2 regions of the Cyanobium sp. Alchichica 3B3-8F6 genome follow, and region 1 is predicted to be linked to the other one. Evidence: riboswitches for the same ligand, from Rfam matches in the RefSeq annotation. Region 1 holds a riboswitch; the other holds the start of a gene.

Region 1 (8,385 bases):
TTGCGCTGGTGCTGGGTCCGGCCCGCAGCGGCAAGAGCCGCTGGGCCGAACATCTGGCACATCAATCAGGCTTGCCGGTCTCCTACCTGGCCACAGGCCCCCGTCCTGCGGCCCACGATCCGGCCTGGCAAGCCCGCGTCTCGGCCCATCGCAACCGACGTCCACCAGGGTGGACCACCCTCGAGGTGGGTGCCGAGCTCTGCTCAGCCCTTAAGGCCCTCCAGCCCCCTGGCCTGGCCCTGGTGGATTCCCTCGGGACCTGGGTTGCGGCTGGCCTTGACCACGATGCTGAGAGCTGGAGGGATCAATGCGCTGCCCTCTCGGCCAGCCTCAGCGCCTGTGCGGTGCCCGTGGTGCTTGTCAGTGAGCAGGCAGGCTGGGGGGTCGTTCCCGCCACGGCCATCGGTGGGCTGTTCCGGGATCGCCTCGGTGCCCTGGAGCAGCAGCTGGTTCCCCTCTGCGACGCCCTGTGGTTGGTGGTAGCTGGCCGGGCCTTCGATCTGCGGGCCCACAGTGTGGCCGTGCCCGCGGGATGACCATGCCGCAGATTGTGCTGTACCAGCCAGAGATCCCGCCCAACACGGGCAATGTGGCCCGCACCTGCGCAGCGACCGGTACCCCCCTGCACCTGGTTGAACCCCTGGGGTTCTCGATCGATGATCGCCAGCTCAAGCGGGCCGGGCTCGACTACTGGCCGCTCGTGCCGTTGCAGCGCCATGCCAGCTGGCCCGCGTTCGCCGATCACCGCAAAGCCTTAGGGGGACGGCTGATTGCCCTCAGCAGCCATGCGTGCCAGTCCTATCTCGACTGGCGCTTCGGTCCTGACGACTGGCTGCTGTTCGGCCGGGAGAGTGATGGGTTGCCCAGCGACGTGCTGGGTTGCGCCGATGTGGCCCTCACGATCCCGATGGCCCGGGCGGCGCGCCCAGATCGCTGCGGGGTACGCAGCCTCAACCTGTCGGTGGCGGTGGCGGTGGTGCTGTTTGAGTGCCTGCGGCAACAGGATTTCCTGACGCTGCCGGGATCGCAGGCCACCACAAGCATTTAGAGCCTTGGAACGTCTCCGTTGTTGCCAACATCACTTGTGGCCTTGGGTTCCGTCCGCTACTCTCTGCCCGGCTCGGGGATGGCGGCTTCTCCACGAGCTTTGTCCGATGGGAAGAACTGCATGAAGCCTTTGCAAACGAGTCTGCGAATCCTGATCCCCTGTGCTGTGGCCGTTCCGGCCGTGGTCGTCGCTCTGGTCCCCGCCGACATCGACAAGGCTTCCATCGATATCGAGATCGCCGCCCTGCCTTCACCCAGCACCGACAGGATCTGGGTCAAGGTGCGCCAGCCGATCAGCGTTGAAGAACTCTCCAGCAGTTTGAAGCTCGACGAGGAGCGCCTCGCCAGGCTCAATGACGTCAACGAGGATCACAGGTTTCGACAAGGCGACTGGCTGGTGGTGCCCAGCCAGCAGACCCGTCAGATCAAGCAACTGGCGTCGATTGACACCAGTGAGTTGCGTCGTACCCCACCGCTGCAATCCCTGCCCCCCGTCGAAGAGCGCACCGAGGTTCGCTTCGGGGACACGTTGCTCAAGATCGCTCAGCGCTACGGCCTGACCCTGCAGGATCTGCTTCGCCTCAATCCAGGTCTGGAAACGGCTCGGTTGGTGGTTGGCAGTCAGGTGCGGCTCGCCCAGTCGGCGCCGGGCCGCACCCGAATGACCCTTGGTCTCAAGCCAACCAGCAGCGGTGGAGTCAGCTGGCCTGAGTTGCCTGGTTTCGACGAGCTCAACAAGCCCTTTGACGGCCCGAGCTCAGCACAAGGCTGGATCTGGCCGACCAAGGGCGTGTTCAGCTCCGGCTACGGCTGGCGTTGGGGGCGGATGCACAAGGGCATCGACGTGGCCAACAATGTCGGTACGCCGATCGTGGCCGCCAAGGCAGGTCGTGTCGTCTTCTCCGGCTGGCACGACGGCGGCTATGGCTATCTGGTCACCCTCGCCCATTCCGATGGCAGCCGCTCGCTGTATGCCCATAACAGCCGCTTGATGGTGCGGGTGGGCCAGGAGGTGGAACAGGGCAGCTTGATTTCTCACATGGGCAGCACCGGACGCAGCACCGGCCCCCACCTTCACTTCGAGATTCATCCCCCCAGCGCAGGTGCCGCCAATCCGCTCCAATTCCTGCCCCCCAGAGCCTGACAGGGGTTGGGAGTAGGGCCTGATAAAGTCAGGTCACCGCGGCTCGGTAGCTCAGCTGGTTAGAGCGTGGGATTCATAACCCCAAGGTCGGGAGTTCAAGTCTCCCCCGAGCCATCTGCGCGTTTGCGCTTTCAACCCCGCCTTGGCGGGGTTTTTTGTTGACAACGTGCAAGCACGCCATCGGGCCCCTTCAGCGCAGCTCGACGGCATTGAGCCGGGCCAGGAAGGAAGCGGACTCTTCAACGGTCTGTTCAGCCAGCAGCTGGACGGGCTGGGGTGCGGCAGCGGCGGCGGCACGGCGTGCCCGGGCATAGCCCTGGGAGCGCCCCTCGATGGCGCGGATCAGCGACTTGCTGCGGTTCACTTCGCCAATGCTCTGCCCCTCCTTGGGGCGTACCAGCGGGTTGCCCTTCAATTCGGTGCGCAGCTGATTCAGCAGCCGAAAGTGACCAGTGGTGTTGTATTTCCGCAGCACAGTTGGCTCCCAGGCCATGGTTGCTCTTCTCTTTGGAACAGGACTTCTGCCAGCCTATGGCCGCAGCGCCCGACCAGCCGTGATAAATTGTTGAGGTTGCAACTGGAAGTCGGTCCGACTTTGGCCTGACCTGTGCTTTCTTGCTTTGTCTGCCAGGCCTCTGGATTCAGGAAGCGAGAGCGGCAGAAGCGGTCGGTCAATTCCAGCGGCGTTCAATCCTTTCTCACCCCATCCAGCATGTCCCGGCTCGTTGGCCTGCAGGCTCCCGATTTCACCGCCACCGCCGTGGTGGACCAAGAATTCAAGGAGATCACCCTCTCCCACTACCGCGGCAACTACGTGGTGCTGTTCTTCTATCCCCTCGACTTCACCTTCGTGTGCCCCACGGAGATCACCGCCTTCTCCGACCGTTACGGCGATTTCTCCAGCCGCAATTGCGAAGTGCTGGGCGTCTCGGTGGACAGCCAGTTCAGCCACCTGGCCTGGGTGCAGACCGACCGTAAGAACGGTGGCATCGGCGACATCGCCTATCCCCTGGTGGCCGACCTCAAGAAGGAGATCGCTCGCGCCTACGAGGTGCTCGACGAGGAAGCCGGCGTGGCCCTGCGCGGTCTGTTCATCATCGATCCCGATGGTGTGATCATGCAGAGCACCATCAACAACCTGCCCGTGGGCCGCAGCGTCGACGAGACCCTGCGTCTGCTGCAGGCCTTCCAGCACATCCGCAACAACCCCGACGAGGTCTGCCCGGCCAACTGGACCCCCGGCGACAAGACCATGAATCCTGATCCCGTCAAGAGCAAGGAGTTCTTCGCCGCTGTCAACTGACTTGTTCAGTTCGGGTGCGCAGCTTCAGCACCCGCAGGGGGCCTACGGGCCCCCTTTTTATGACCCTCGCTCAGCCTTTGAGGCTCGCCAGCAACCGGTGACCATCCAGGCCGCCGGTGACGGGATCGCAGGCCCGCTCGGGGTGGGGCATCAGGCCGAGCACGTTGCCGGTGGCATTGGTCAGGCCGGCCACATCCCCCACCGATCCATTCGGGTTGCTGGCATAGCGAAGCACCACCTGACCGTTGGCTTCCAATTCCGCCAGTTGTTGGGGGTCGCATTGGTAGCGCCCTTCCCCGTGGGCAATCGGCAGCACGATCTGCTCATCGTGGGCGTAGCCCTGCAACCAGCGGCACAATCCGGGCTGCACGCGCAAACCCGTGGGCTCGCACAGGAAGTGGAGTTTGGCGTTGCGGGTCAGGGCTCCGGGCAGCAGACCCAGCTCCGTGAGCACCTGAAATCCGTTGCAGATGCCGAGCACGGCGCCGCCGGCCTGGGCAAACTCCCGCAGCGACTCCAGCACGGGCGCAAAGCGGGCGATGGCGCCGCAGCGCAGGTAGTCGCCATAGCTGAAACCGCCAGGAATCACCACAGCGTCGAGGCCGCTGAGATCCCGGTCTTCATGCCAGAGGAAGCGGGTTGGCAGCCCCACGCAGCCCTCCAGGGCCCAGCGCACGTCCCGGTCGCAGTTGGAGCCAGGAAACACCACGATCCCCACCGTCATGGCTGCTGCTCCCCGTTGCTATCCAGCAGCTCCAGGCACCAGTTCTCGATCACCGGGTTGGCCAACAGCCGATCACTGAGCAATTCCAGCTGGCTCTGGGCGACCTGGCGATCGGGGGCCTCGAGCTCCAATTCAATCGATTTGCCGATGCGCAGCTGGCGGATGCCTTCCACCCCCAATCGAGCGGCAGCGGCCCTGGTGGCTTCTCCAGCCGGATCAAGCACCGATGGCCTGAGCGAAACCTGAACGCGAGCGCGGAAAACGGGCACCTGAGGAGCTGGAGGTTTGTTAAATCTTGGCAGCCCGGTGGTCCTTCACCCGCGCCGCTGATCAGCTTGAAGGCAGCCCCCTGTCCTCCGGCCGTGTCCCGGCTTAGCAGCCCATCTCCGCGCTGCCTGCATCGCTACCTGCATCGCGGCGCGCTGTAGGTTGTTGTGGGCTGCTCAGGAGCCCTCTTCCACCCCGCGGCCAGCCTGGCCGGCCCTTCGGTCCGTGAAGTGCCGGTGGCCGTGCCCCTTCGGTGCAGGGTTGGGGATGGGCCATGGCTGGGCTGCGCCATGGAGGTGGAGCAGCTTGGAGCCAGCTGGACCCTTGTGGTGGGCAAGCGCCGCATTGGCTTCCGCCACGACGGCTCGGGCATGGTGCGCATGCAGAACCAAATTCGCGGCCACCAGCGTGGATCGAGTGGTGGCGACTGGATCGCCGTGGAAACCTCCTGGATCGCCGGCCCGGCCCTCTGCTGGAACGGCGTCTGCGCCCAGGGTGACATTCCCCTCGACTAAGCGGCCCTGGTATTGAGCTGGTTGGCCTGCTGCAGGGAGGCTTCGATCGCCCCCTGGTCGAGTTGAAATCCCAGCACCACCAGCTCGAGCCCAGCGCGATGGGTGGCGGTGTTAGTTGGGGCAGCGCCCCCCGCGTCAAACCAGCACTCCAGGCGGGGGCCCACTGCCTGAATCTGCAGGGGACGGGCCTTGCCCGGCAGCCAAAGCCGTCCCTTGAGGCGGATCACTGCGCTTTGGCGCAGCAGCTGCGCCAGCTGTTGCTCCAAAGCCTGGCGCCCAAACGCACCTGGAAGATCCAGGGCCAGCGCTTCGATCGCTACATGGCTGTGATCGTGGTGCTCATGGTCGTGGTGCTCATGGTCGTGGTGGTCATGCTCATGGTGGGCATGCGCATCGTGGTGGCCTTCGTGATCATCAGAGCGATCGTTGCTGGCCCGGCGTTCCAGGCCCAGGACGAGCTCAGGATCGACGTTTCCGCGGGCAACCGGAAGCACAACGGCCCCTGGCCGAAGCAGGGGCTTGAGGCGCTGATGCACGGCCTCCATGGCCTCTGAGGCGAGGCAATCGGCACGGCTCATCAGCACCAGATCAGCCGCCTCCAGTTGCTCCGCAAACAACGCATCAATGGCTGTGGCGTGGTCGAGGCTGGGGTCGGCCAGGCGCTGCGCTTCGAGGGCTGCAGGATCGGCCACCACGCTGCCGGCAGTCAACGCCTCACCATCAACCATGGCCACCACCCCGTGGAGTCGGATCCGCGTGCGGATCTCGGGCCAGTGCAGGGCGGCAATCAAGGGCTCGGGCAGGGCCAGACCACTGGTCTCAACCACGATTCCATCGAGCTTGTCTGCCCGTTCCAGAAGCCGCTCCATGGTGGGAAGGAAGTCTTCCTGCACGGTGCAGCAGAGGCAGCCATTGGCCAACTCCACCAGCCGGCTCTCCACCTCGTCGTCGGGGCAGAAGCCACAGCTGCGCAGCAGGGCCCCATCGATGCCGACCTCACCGAATTCGTTGACCAGCACAGCCAGCCTTTGACCGCTGTGCAGCAACAAATGCCGCAACAAGGTTGTTTTGCCGGCACCCAGAAAACCGGTCACCACGGTGACCGGCAGGCGTCCGCTTGGGTTGGCCATCTCAGGCCGCCAGCCCGGCCAAGGCCCAGGTGCCGCCGCAGCCGATCAGGGCCAAGGCCAGCCAGCGCAGGGCGGTGGGGGAGAGGCGAGACACGGCAGGCCGCAGCACCACGAGAGACATCACCAACAGAGCTGCCTGGGAGAGCAGCAATCCAAAGCCGTAGGCCGTGAGCGGCATGGTGCTCCAGCCGAACACCGGGCCGCTCAGCACGTAGCCGTGCAGGGCCATCGCAGGCAACAGCGTCAGGGCTGGCAGGCGACGCAGCAACACCAAAGCCTCCACAACGAGGGTGGTTGCCACGAGGATCTCGGCCCCGGGCAAGCCAGGCCAGATGAGACCGGAGGCACTGCCCAGCAGACCCACCACCAGCAGGCCCAGGGCCCAGCGCAGGCGGCGCTGCAGTCCCACCAGGGAGAGCGCGAGCAGGAAGAGCAGGTGGTCTGGCCCCAACACCGGGTGGGCCAGACCGCTCAAGATCCCGTTCAGCACAGTCGGCTGCATCGCGCTGAGATCGGCGACGTGGTGAGCCAACGCCGGAGCTGCGCTCCAGAAGGGGATCAGGAACAGGGACGCCAGCAGGCCGAGGCCCAATGCCTGTGCGGCCTGGGGCGAGCCGAAACGATGCAAAGCCAGAGGTGTCATGGGGCCGGTCCGCGCCGTAGATCAATCAACACCGGCGGGCGTTCTGACTGGGCGGCTGGTCGAGACCAGTTCCCGGGAGGGGACGGATCGATCAAAAGCGCGCCTTCACAGCTGCGGGACAGCGCCGGATTTGCACCGGACTTTCCCCCTTACCTCCGGTGGCTGTTCCCCACCGGAACCGGTGCGCTAATGGTATCCGGCTGAAGCCCTACCGGCACGCCAGGCTGTCCCGGGTCTCCACCCCCGTCACCGGGTTGACCCCAGCGGCGCGTTTGCACAGTGCCTTCTGTTCCGGCAAATCCAGAACCGCATCAGTGAAGTCGGCACCTTCAATGTTGGCGCCCTTGAAGTGGCTCTGCATCAGCATGGCGTTGCGAAACAGGGCCCCGCGCAGGTCCGCATCTTCGAAATGGCTGGAAAAGGCCACCGCGTCCTCCAGGTTGGCCTCCCGCAGATCGGCGCCCTGCAGGTCGCTGCTGTTGAACACCGCACCCCGCAGATCTGCCGCGCTCAGATCAAAACCCGCCAGCGACGCTTTGAGAAATTCCTGCTGCTGCAGGTTGCGGCCGTGCATATCGGGCTGGAGATCCTGAAGTGAACGCTGGCTACGCAGCTCCGGAGCCGTAATGGCCGAGGCCGGCGCCACCCCCAAGCTCCACACCAGCACCAGCGTCAGGCACGCCACAACCCATCGGGACCAACGGCTCTCAGTTCTGGAGGAATGGGAGCCCATGGGCGCGCACTTACGGTGAGCCATCAAGTTATGTCAACCATGGCGATGGCCTTGCGGGTTGTAGTCCCGTCCCACCCCCTGATCGCCCACTGGCTGGGCGTGCTGCGGGATCGCCACACCCCCCCTGCTCTTTACGTCACGGCCACCGCTGAGCTCGGGCGATGGCTCACCTATGAGGCCCTGCGCGATTGGTTACCCCACCGGCGCCTGGTGCTCGATACCCACCTCGGTCCGTGTGAGGCCGATCTGGTTGATCCGGCGATTCCCTTGCTGGCCCTGCCCCATCTCACGGCGGGCCTAGGCCTCTGGCAGGGCGCCCAAACCGTCATTCCTGCGGCCCAAGTGCGGCACCTGTGGGACCACGGCGGAGTCCTGACCGGTCTGGATGGCCCGATTGAATCCCGCTGTGGAGTGCTGGTGTTCACAGCTGAACTGGCTGACGGGACGTCGTTAATCCAGCTGCTCGATCAATTGGCCACCCTCGGCGTAAGCGGCGATCGGCTGCGGGTGGTCACCGCTCTTGCTTCGGGGCCCGGTCTCAAGGCGGTGGGAGAACGCCATGGCGCCCTCACCTTGTACACGGCGGGGATCGATCCAGATCTCAATGAACCGGGTCAGATCGTGCCCGGTATCGGCCCGGTGGCCGAGCGCCTCTTTGGCGGCACGGTGGTTGCCACCCCGTGATGGAATCCAGCCCAGCCCATGCCTAGGCTGGTAAGAGAGCAACTGTCAGCAATGGGCGATCGCAACGGCTGTTCCACCCAAGGGGGCGGCGGATCGGCCCTCAGCGTCATGGCCGGGGCCGTGATCGGTGCCGCTGGTTTGGCCTGGTGGTTGCTGTCGGAGGCTGAACGGCGCCGCCAACAGCCTCGCCAGCCA
Region 2 (8,385 bases), on a different contig from region 1:
GTGGCGTTCAGCCCAGCGGTTTCCAACACCACCGTGAACTTGTCGGTGGCACCCCAGCCCTCAGGTTCCTTCTCGGATGCCGGCACCACCTCTCCCTGCAACCGCCAGGTCTTCCTCCAGTTGTAGAGGGTGACCACGTGAATGCCCAGCTCGGCTGAGATCTGGGCCACGCTCTGGCGGTGCGGCGGACTCATCCGCCTTCTCACATCAGCTTTGACGGCCTCGCTGTAGCGACGCATTGCTCTGCTCCATCAAGCCCCCTGGTGGAAAAGTGACCGGAATGGAGAGGCGTCAACTTTCCTGGCAGAGGGGGTGGTGGAGGCCCCCTGGTGCGCTGGCCCCAACGCCTGGACTCACAGCCACGCCGGCCCCTGGAGGCTTCAGCCGCTCCCGCTCTCTTGGCTGCGATCGGGGCCGGCCTGGGCTGCGAGTTGCACCCGATTGCGCTGGTCGATCCGCTGAACCCAGAGCGCCAGGTTTGGGCCGCCCCCCTCAGTCACGACGATCAGCGCTGGCAGGCGCTGCTCTGGCCCCTGGCCAAAGAACGGCGCACCCTGCTCCCGGCGCCTGGACCCGCTGGGCTGCGCCTGCCACTGCAGCACTTTCCTCAGGATGTTCCCCGCCAGGTGCTCACCCTCGAGATCACACCCCAGGGCTGGGGACTGTTTCTGCCGCCCCTGGATCGCCTGCGGCTGGAGCAGCTGCTCACAGCGATTGCTGCTGCCAGCGCACTCTGGAGCGAACCCGAGCTCAGCGGCGTGTTGCCGCTCGACACGGCTGGCCACTGGCAGGTGCTGGGGATCACCGCTGACCCCGGCGTTCTTGAGGTGAACCTGCCGGTGTGCAGCTGCTGGCACGAGTACGCCAACTGGCTGGAGTGCCTGGAGCAGGCCGGTGCAGCTGTGGGACTGCGGTCCTGGCAGTGGCGCGACGCACGTCAGGTCGGCACCGGCGGCGGCAACCACCTGCTCTGGGGCGGACCATCGCTGGAACCTGAGCGCCACCCGTTTTTTGCGCGCCCCGCCTGGCTGGTGGGGATCCTGCGCTACTGGCAGCATCACCCATGCCTGGCTTACCTCTTCAGCGGCCCCTGCGTGGGGCCCGCCTCCCAGGCCCCACGCCCCGACGAAGGCAGTGCCAACTGGCTCGATCTGGTGCTGGCCCATGCAACCCTCGAGCAACTGGGCAGCGGCGATCAGCGGGTTGCGATCAGCGAAACCCTGCGTCACCTGCACGCCGACCGCAGCGGCAACACCCATCGCAGTGAGATCAGCCTGGATAAGTTCTGGAACCCAGCCTGGCCAGGAGGCTGCCAAGGCCTAATCGAATTCCGGGCGCTGGAATCGATGCCCAACCACCACTGGAGCAGCGCCGTGGCCCTGCTCTGGCGGGCATTGGCCGTGCACCTGCTGGATCCTCAGAAGCGGCCGCGTGGGCTACGCCCCTGGGGCGAGGAGCTTCACGATCGGGCCCTGCTGCCCAGCCAGCTCTGGGCCGATCTCAAAGCCGTGCTGGCTGATCTGGCCGCCGCTGGTCTGCCGCTTGAATCCGGCGTGTTTCGCCAGATCTGGAGGTGGCGATTCCCCCAGCTGCTGCATTGGAGCGAGCCCATCAGCGGCGCTGACCTGGACATTCGTGAGGCACTCGAGCCTTGGCCCTTGCTCTGCGACACCCCGGTGGAGGGAGGGTTCACCAGCCGCTTCGTGGACAGTTCGATGCGCCGCCTCGAGCTGTGTGCCAATGGCCCTATGCGCCGCCAGTTTCAGCTTTATCTCAACGACAGACCACTGAGATGGCCTGCCGATCCAGCCCAGCCGATCGGGCTGCGTTACCGGCAGAGCGCTCTTTACCCGTGCCTCCACCCCCGCCTGCCCCTGAATGTGCCGCTCAGCCTGCGCCTCGTCGATTTAAGCGGGCGGAGCGTGGCGGCCTGGCGACTGGACGATGGCAACGGTTGCTTTCAATCGCTTCTGGAGCCTGCGCCCCTGAAACCTGCGGGGCCGCCTTGGCCCCTGCTTCAGGGCGAGGCCTGCACGATAGATATGAGGCTCAGCAATCTTCCTGAGAACGATAACGCCGGCCAGTCTGAACAATTGCAGCGCGTTGTTGATCGAACTCAAAGGAACTAGCGGGATCCGCTTGGAAGCGAGCTCGATATCACCTTCATCGATCTGCTGAGCTTTTAGTTGCCGAGCAACTTTTGCCTCAGTAGTCCGAATAACAACTGCGCGACGATCCAGAAAATGGGCAAGTCTTTCCAGGTGGGCTGCATTAGCTCGCACAACTTATGCATCAAGAGCCGCTGATGGGTTCACTGGGATGAATCTGCAGCTCGGCGTAGCCGGTAGCTGGATCCAGCTGCCGGCAGAAGCGCCACTCCGCAAGCAGGCCAACCATCAGCTCAGCGGTGGTGCGCACCAGCGAGCCGGCGCAGAGATGGCCCCCGATCACGGTGCCGCGGCTGTCGGCCACAGCCACATGGAGGTGAACCCCATCGGGCGAGAGCGTGCCCGCGAGGCTGAGGATCTCCAGGTCGCCCGTGATCGTGGTGCTCTCCTGCTTGCCGGCCAGCCGCAGCTGGAGCACCGACAAGCTGCCAACGGCGCTGATCACGCAGCCAGCCTGCTCCTGCTGCTGAGCCATCCAGGTTTCCAGCGCCAGGCGCAGGTCGTCGCCGGGACTGAAGCGCAGTGGCACCACCCTCATGGAGTTGGCCCCTCCAGCAGCCCCTGCACCATCACCAGGGCATCCACATAGCCCAACCGCTGGTGGCGGAATGCTCCCGGCAGGGTGCCCACCACTTGGAAGCCATTCTTCTGCCAGCAGTGGATGCCGGCGTTGTTGGTGCTCACCACCAGGTTGAACTGCATCGAGCGAAAGCCCAGCCGCCGAGCCGCCTGCAGCGAGTGCTGGCAGAGCCGGCTGCCGATCCCTTGGCGGCGGCAGTGCTCAGCCACCACATAGCCCGCGTTGGCGACATGGGCGCCGAGGGCCAGAGAGTTGGGCCTCAGGTAGTAGGTGCCCACCACCGCCCCGGCCGGATCGACAGCCACCATCACCGCCTGGCTCTGCTCCACCCAGGCCACCCGTGCTTCTGCCTCCGTGATGGCCGGGTCATGGGGGAACGTTTCACCAGCTCGGAACACCGGCTCCAGCAGAGCCCACACGTCCGGCCAGTCGGCCGCCTCATAGGGGCGGATCTGCAGTGGCATGGGTGGGCACGACCGGGGAGAGGAACCAAGCAGAGGCTGATCCTCGTTCCCCAGCTGGGCAGCCTTCCCCGTTGCGGCTCAGCGCATCAGCAGACCAACAGGCCCCAGCGCCGCCACACCACCACAGAGCGCGAGCAGCAGGGCCACCCCCCGGGTCCAGGCCAGGGGCAGACGCCGCAGCACTAGGTAACTGACGCCGCTCACCAGCACTGAACCGGCAAAGGCACCCAACCACCAGAGCGCCGCAGAGCCGTCAGCCGGTGCCTCCAGCCCGTGAAGCATGGCGTGAACCGCCACCGCTGATGCCACCAGGGCGGCACAGGCACCCAACTGGGGACCCTGCTTGGAACGAAGGCAGCTCAGCACCAGCACCGCCACCGCGCTGATTGCCAGCGCCGCGAGAAACTCGTGTGCTGGCAACGTGCCTCCTATCGCCCCAAAGACGCCGCCGCCGACGGCACCGGCCAGGGCCCAGAGCAGCAGTTGGGTCGAGATGCAGGAAGCTGCGGCCCCCACGGCGATCAGCAGCAGCAGGTGGTCGACTCCACTGATCGGATGCAGGAAGCCGGCGGCGATGCCGCCGTGGGCGATGCCATGGGCCTGAGCCGGTTGATCGAGCAGCAGCGCCAGTGCTGCCGCACCACCGATCAGGGCCAGAGTTCTGGCTGAGAAGGTCTGGGGCATTGAGAGAACCGGTCCGCGCCGGAGGTGAAGAGGTTGTGCACGGCGAGCGTTCTGACTGAGGCGGCCGTTGGTGGCCTCCATCACAGCTGCGGGACAGTGACGGACTCGGCTCAGGCAAAACCTGCACCCCACCGGACTTTCCTCGTTGCCTCCAGGGAGTGACCCGCTGGAACCGATCTCTCCATTGTGTGGCTGGACAGCACCGCAGAGGCCACCGCCGCCACGAGCAGGTGGGCCCAAACCGTGACCCTATGGGGAGTGCTCAGAGCAGGGCATCCAGCGGGATCCCATGGCATGGGCGCCGCTGCAGCCCAATTTGCGGGCTTGCTCCAAAGCCTCCTGGCGGGTGGGGTAGGCCATCAGGTTCGGCGCCATCGGGCCGGCGGAACCGTGGTGGTGCTGATGCAGGGCACCAGAAAGAGCCCCCAGGCGCCGTGGCCCCATGCCCTCAAGACCTGCCCACCAGACCCCCATCACGTTCACGCCAACCACCAACACGCCCATCCCCACCACGCAGGCATTGAGGACACCCATCCCCACCACGCCGAGGCTGATGACCCCCATTGGCACCACGCCGATGCTCACCACACCCATCGGCACGATGCCAATCGAGATGATGCCCAGGGGCGCCACCCCGAAGGCAATCCGCTTGGGCTTGTCACCGCATTGGGCCATGGGAGTGAACGGCCTCAGTGGGCGTGCACAGAGCCAGGAGCGTCACCGTGCTTGGCACAGGGCATCCACTGGCTGCCCATCTTGTGGGCCCCTTTGCAGTTGAAGTGCAGCTTGGCGGCCTTCTCCGCTTCTGCCTGGGTTGGGTAGAGGGCCGGCACACCGCCTGTGCCGATGGCCGGCGCGGCAAGGCCGGCGGCCGAGAGCAACAGGTTGGCGCCCAGCGCGGCTACCGCTGGGGCGCCCCAGGGACTGAAACGGTGCGGCATCGGGAGGGTGGCGAGAGCAGAAAACCTGCCGGACAGAACCCTAACAGGCATCTCCAGTAGTGCGCCTCTGGTGGAGGGTTGGCGCTCAGGGTTCTCGCAGCCTGCCGATGCCTACCGTTGGGAAGCTTCCATGCAGTGGAGGGATCGATGGCCCGCCGAGGATCGCTGTCAGTGGCATCCACTCCCGGCCTGCGCATCGGCGAGGTGGCCAGGCGCACAGGCCTTTCCGTGAAGACGATTCGCTTCTACTGCGACGAGGGACTGCTCCAGCCCAAGGGACGATCAGACGCTGGTTACCGCTTGTTTGATGACGAGAATCTTGCTGAGCTCACGATCATTCGTGCCCTGCGCTCGATGGATGTCGCGATCCCTGAGGTGTCGAGAATCCTGGAGGTGCGTCGCTCGGGTCTGTGCAACTGCTCTGTCTTAAAGGACAGCATTGCGACCAAGGTGGAGTCGATCAACTTGCGGATCTCTGAGCTCGCCGCCATGAAAGACGAGCTGTCGCGCCTATTGGACAGCTGGCAGACCTGCGGTGGCAGGAGAGCTGACCGCTGAGCACTGAGCTTTCGTTTCCGCCGCTCTCTCCAATTGCCGACTAGGCAGACGCCGAAACGAACAAGCCGGGAGCGCTTATCAGCCAAGGCTATGGACGGCCTCTAAACCCCGCTCAGCTTGATCAGGCCCCTGGATGCAGATAGCCATGCTCTGGTTCTGGCCGGGCCCGTTGCGGGCTCAGGGCCCAGCAGCCCAACGGTAGCCGTCACGGACTGTGACCACCGCAATCCGGCCTAGATCGTGCTGCCTACGGTCAGAACAGTGGATGAAATCCCAGCAGCGCCGCCATGACCGAACTCGGCAAGTGCCCCTTCAACCACGGCGCAGCAGCGGTGGCGGGCCGCGGCCCCGCGCCGCGCGACTGGTGGCCCCAGCAGCTCAACCTCGGGATCCTGCACCAGCACAGCCCGGCCGCCAATCCGCTTGGGGAGGCGTTCGACTACACCGCAGCCTTCCAACAGCTCGACTACGCCGGCCTCAAGCGCGACCTGATCGCGCTGATGACCGACTCCCAGGACTGGTGGCCCGCCGACTGGGGCCACTACGGCGGCCTGTTCATCCGCATGGCCTGGCACAGCGCCGGCACCTACCGCACCGCCGATGGCCGCGGCGGCGGCGGCACCGGCAACCAGCGCTTCGCGCCGATCAACAGCTGGCCCGACAACGGCAACCTCGACAAGGCCCGCCGGCTGCTCTGGCCGATCAAGCAGACCTACGGCAACCAGATCTCCTGGGCCGACCTGATGATCCTGGCCGGCAACGTCGCCCTGGAATCGATGGGTTTCCAGACCTTCGGCTTTGGCGGCGGCCGCGCCGACATCTGGCAGCCGGAGGAGGACATCTACTGGGGCAACGAGCGCACCTGGCTGGGAGATGAGCGCTACAGCGGCGACCGCGAGCTGGAGAACCCTCTGGCGGCCGTGCAGATGGGCCTGATCTACGTGAACCCCGAGGGCCCCAACGGCGAACCGGATCCAGTGGCCTCAGGCCGCGACGTGCGCGAGACCTTCCTCCGCATGGCGATGAATGACGAGGAAACGGTGGCCCTCACCGCCGGCGGCCACACCTTCGGCAAGGCCCACGGCGCCGGCAGCGCCGAGCTGCTGGGCCCTGCTCCCGAGGGGGCACCGCTGGAGGAGATGGGCCTGGGCTGGCGCAGCCGCCACGGCAGCGGTGTGGGAGCCGATGCCACCACCAGCGGCATCGAGGGCGCCTGGAAACCCAACCCCAACCGCTGGGACATGGGCTACTTCGACATGCTGTTCGGCTACGAGTGGGAGCTGATCAAGAGCCCCGCAGGCGCCTGGCAGTGGCAGGCGAAAGACTGCCGCGAGGAGCACCTGATCCCCGACGCCCACATCCCCGGGCTCAAGCACCCGCCGATGATGACCACGGCGGATCTGTCGCTGCGCTTCGATCCGATCTACGCGCCGATCTCGCGCCACTTCCACCAGCACCCGGAGGCCTTCGCCGATGCCTTCGCCCGGGCCTGGTTCAAGCTCACCCACCGCGACATGGGGCCCAAGAGCCTCTACCTCGGCCCCGAGGTGCCCGAGGAAGACCTGATCTGGCAGGACCCGATTCCAGCGCTGGATCACCCCCTGGTGGACGGGGCCGCCATCGCCGATCTCAAGGCGCGGGTGCGGGCGTCGGGGCTAAGCACCGCTGAACTGGTGAGCACTGCCTGGGCCTCGGCCTCCAGCTTCCGCGGCTCCGACAAGCGCGGCGGCGCCAACGGCGCCCGGGTGCGCCTGGCCCCGCAGAACACCTGGGCCGTGAACCAGCCCGAGCAGCTGCAACGGGTGCTGGCCGTGCTCGAGGGCATCCAGCAGGCGTTCAACGCCTCCCGCTCAGGTGGGGTGCGCGTGTCGGTGGCAGATCTGATCGTGCTGGCGGGTGGCGTGGGCGTGGAGCAGGCGGCCGCCGCCGCGGGCATGCCGGTGGAGGTGCCGTTCACGCCGGGCCGGATGGATGCCAGCCAGGAGCAAACGGATGCGGCCTCGTTTGCGGTGATGGAGCCCCAGGCCGATGGCTTCCGCAACTGGCAGAAGGCTCCGATGAGCGTGACCGCCGAGCACCTGCTGCTGGACCGGGCCCAACTGCTGGGCCTGAGCGCTCCGGAGATGACCGTGCTGGTGGGCGGCCTGCGGGTACTGGGTGCCAACACCGGCGGCAGCCGCCATGGCGTGTTCAGCGAACGGCCGGGGGTGCTGAGCAACGACTTCTTCGTAAACCTGCTCGACATGGCGACCACCTGGACGCCGGTGGATGAGACCGGCGAGCTGTTTGAGGGGCGCGACCGCCAGAGCGGGGCGCTGCGCTGGAGCGGCACCCGGGTGGATCTGGTGTTCGGCTCCAACTCGCAACTGCGTGCCATCGCTGAGGTGTATGCCCAGAGCGATGGCGCCGGCCGCCTGGTGTGCGACTTCGTGGCCGCCTGGGTGAAGGTGATGGAGGCCGATCGCTTCGACCTCAAGCGATGAACAAACCCTGCCAGCAAATGCTTGCGACTACGCAGCAGATCAGAGCCTGAACGCCTTCGCAAAGCCAGCGGCTAACAGCCTGGAGTGACAGGACCTTGTCCAGCGGGTCAGACGGAGCTCATCACGATGAAAGCCATCTTCCTTCTTGTGCCCGTGAAAGCCGCTCTGGCACTCGCGCTGGCCATCGGCATGACGGTGGTGATCGCCATGGTGTTCGGCGAACTTAAGGAAGACGAGCAGAGGCATCTGGAATAGCTCTCACAGATCTCAATAGGCTGAACCGCAACGGGAGCGTCGCAGCCATGACAGGGGCCGATGAAAGGGTTGACCTGGGCCCCCTTCGCCGGGATTACGGGCGCGCCACCTTGCGTCGCAGCGACCTGCATCCCGATCCGGTGGAACAATTCCGGTGCTGGTTTGAGGAAGCCGTGGAGGCCAACCTGCTCGAGCCCAACGCCATGGTGCTGGGCAGCGTTAATGGCCAGCGCCCCAGCGCCCGCACGGTGC

The links. Region 1 has a riboswitch for cobalamin ahead of KBY65_RS06735 (HupE/UreJ family protein). Riboswitches for the same ligand answer to the same signal wherever they lie in the genome.
Region 2: another riboswitch for cobalamin. It lies ahead of KBY65_RS13600 (HupE/UreJ family protein); the one in region 1 lies ahead of KBY65_RS06735 (HupE/UreJ family protein).

Annotation. Positions count from the first base shown of each region.
Region 1 covers NZ_JAGQCZ010000006.1:91,615-99,999, forward strand. Annotated here, with positions in the region: gene cobU (bifunctional adenosylcobinamide kinase/adenosylcobinamide-phosphate guanylyltransferase) at 1-536, shown strand, start outside; gene KBY65_RS06690 (tRNA (cytidine(34)-2'-O)-methyltransferase) at 539-1,048, shown strand; gene KBY65_RS06695 (M23 family metallopeptidase) at 1,229-2,191, shown strand; tRNA gene KBY65_RS06700 (tRNA-Met) at 2,232-2,305, shown strand; gene KBY65_RS06705 (hypothetical protein) at 2,382-2,684, opposite strand; gene KBY65_RS06710 (peroxiredoxin) at 2,904-3,494, shown strand; gene purQ (phosphoribosylformylglycinamidine synthase subunit PurQ) at 3,565-4,218, opposite strand; gene purS (phosphoribosylformylglycinamidine synthase subunit PurS) at 4,215-4,487, opposite strand; gene KBY65_RS06725 (hypothetical protein) at 4,722-5,000, shown strand; gene KBY65_RS06730 (GTP-binding protein) at 4,997-6,130, opposite strand; gene KBY65_RS06735 (HupE/UreJ family protein) at 6,132-6,773, opposite strand; cobalamin riboswitch at 6,789-6,971, opposite strand; gene KBY65_RS06740 (pentapeptide repeat-containing protein) at 6,982-7,506, opposite strand; gene KBY65_RS06745 (uracil phosphoribosyltransferase) at 7,546-8,190, shown strand; gene KBY65_RS06750 (hypothetical protein) at 8,242-8,385, shown strand, end outside.
Region 2 covers NZ_JAGQCZ010000029.1:3,045-11,429, reverse strand. Annotated here, with positions in the region: gene KBY65_RS13620 (helix-turn-helix domain-containing protein) at 1-194, opposite strand, end outside; gene KBY65_RS13615 (transglutaminase family protein) at 399-2,129, shown strand; gene KBY65_RS13610 (PPC domain-containing DNA-binding protein) at 2,293-2,706, opposite strand; gene KBY65_RS13605 (GNAT family N-acetyltransferase) at 2,703-3,212, opposite strand; gene KBY65_RS13600 (HupE/UreJ family protein) at 3,291-3,896, opposite strand; cobalamin riboswitch at 3,920-4,088, opposite strand; gene KBY65_RS13595 (hypothetical protein) at 4,146-4,571, opposite strand; gene KBY65_RS13590 (DUF3721 domain-containing protein) at 4,586-4,837, opposite strand; gene KBY65_RS13585 (MerR family transcriptional regulator) at 5,009-5,395, shown strand; gene katG (catalase/peroxidase HPI) at 5,683-7,878, shown strand; gene KBY65_RS13575 (hypothetical protein) at 8,005-8,133, shown strand; gene pdxH (pyridoxamine 5'-phosphate oxidase) at 8,181-8,385, shown strand, end outside.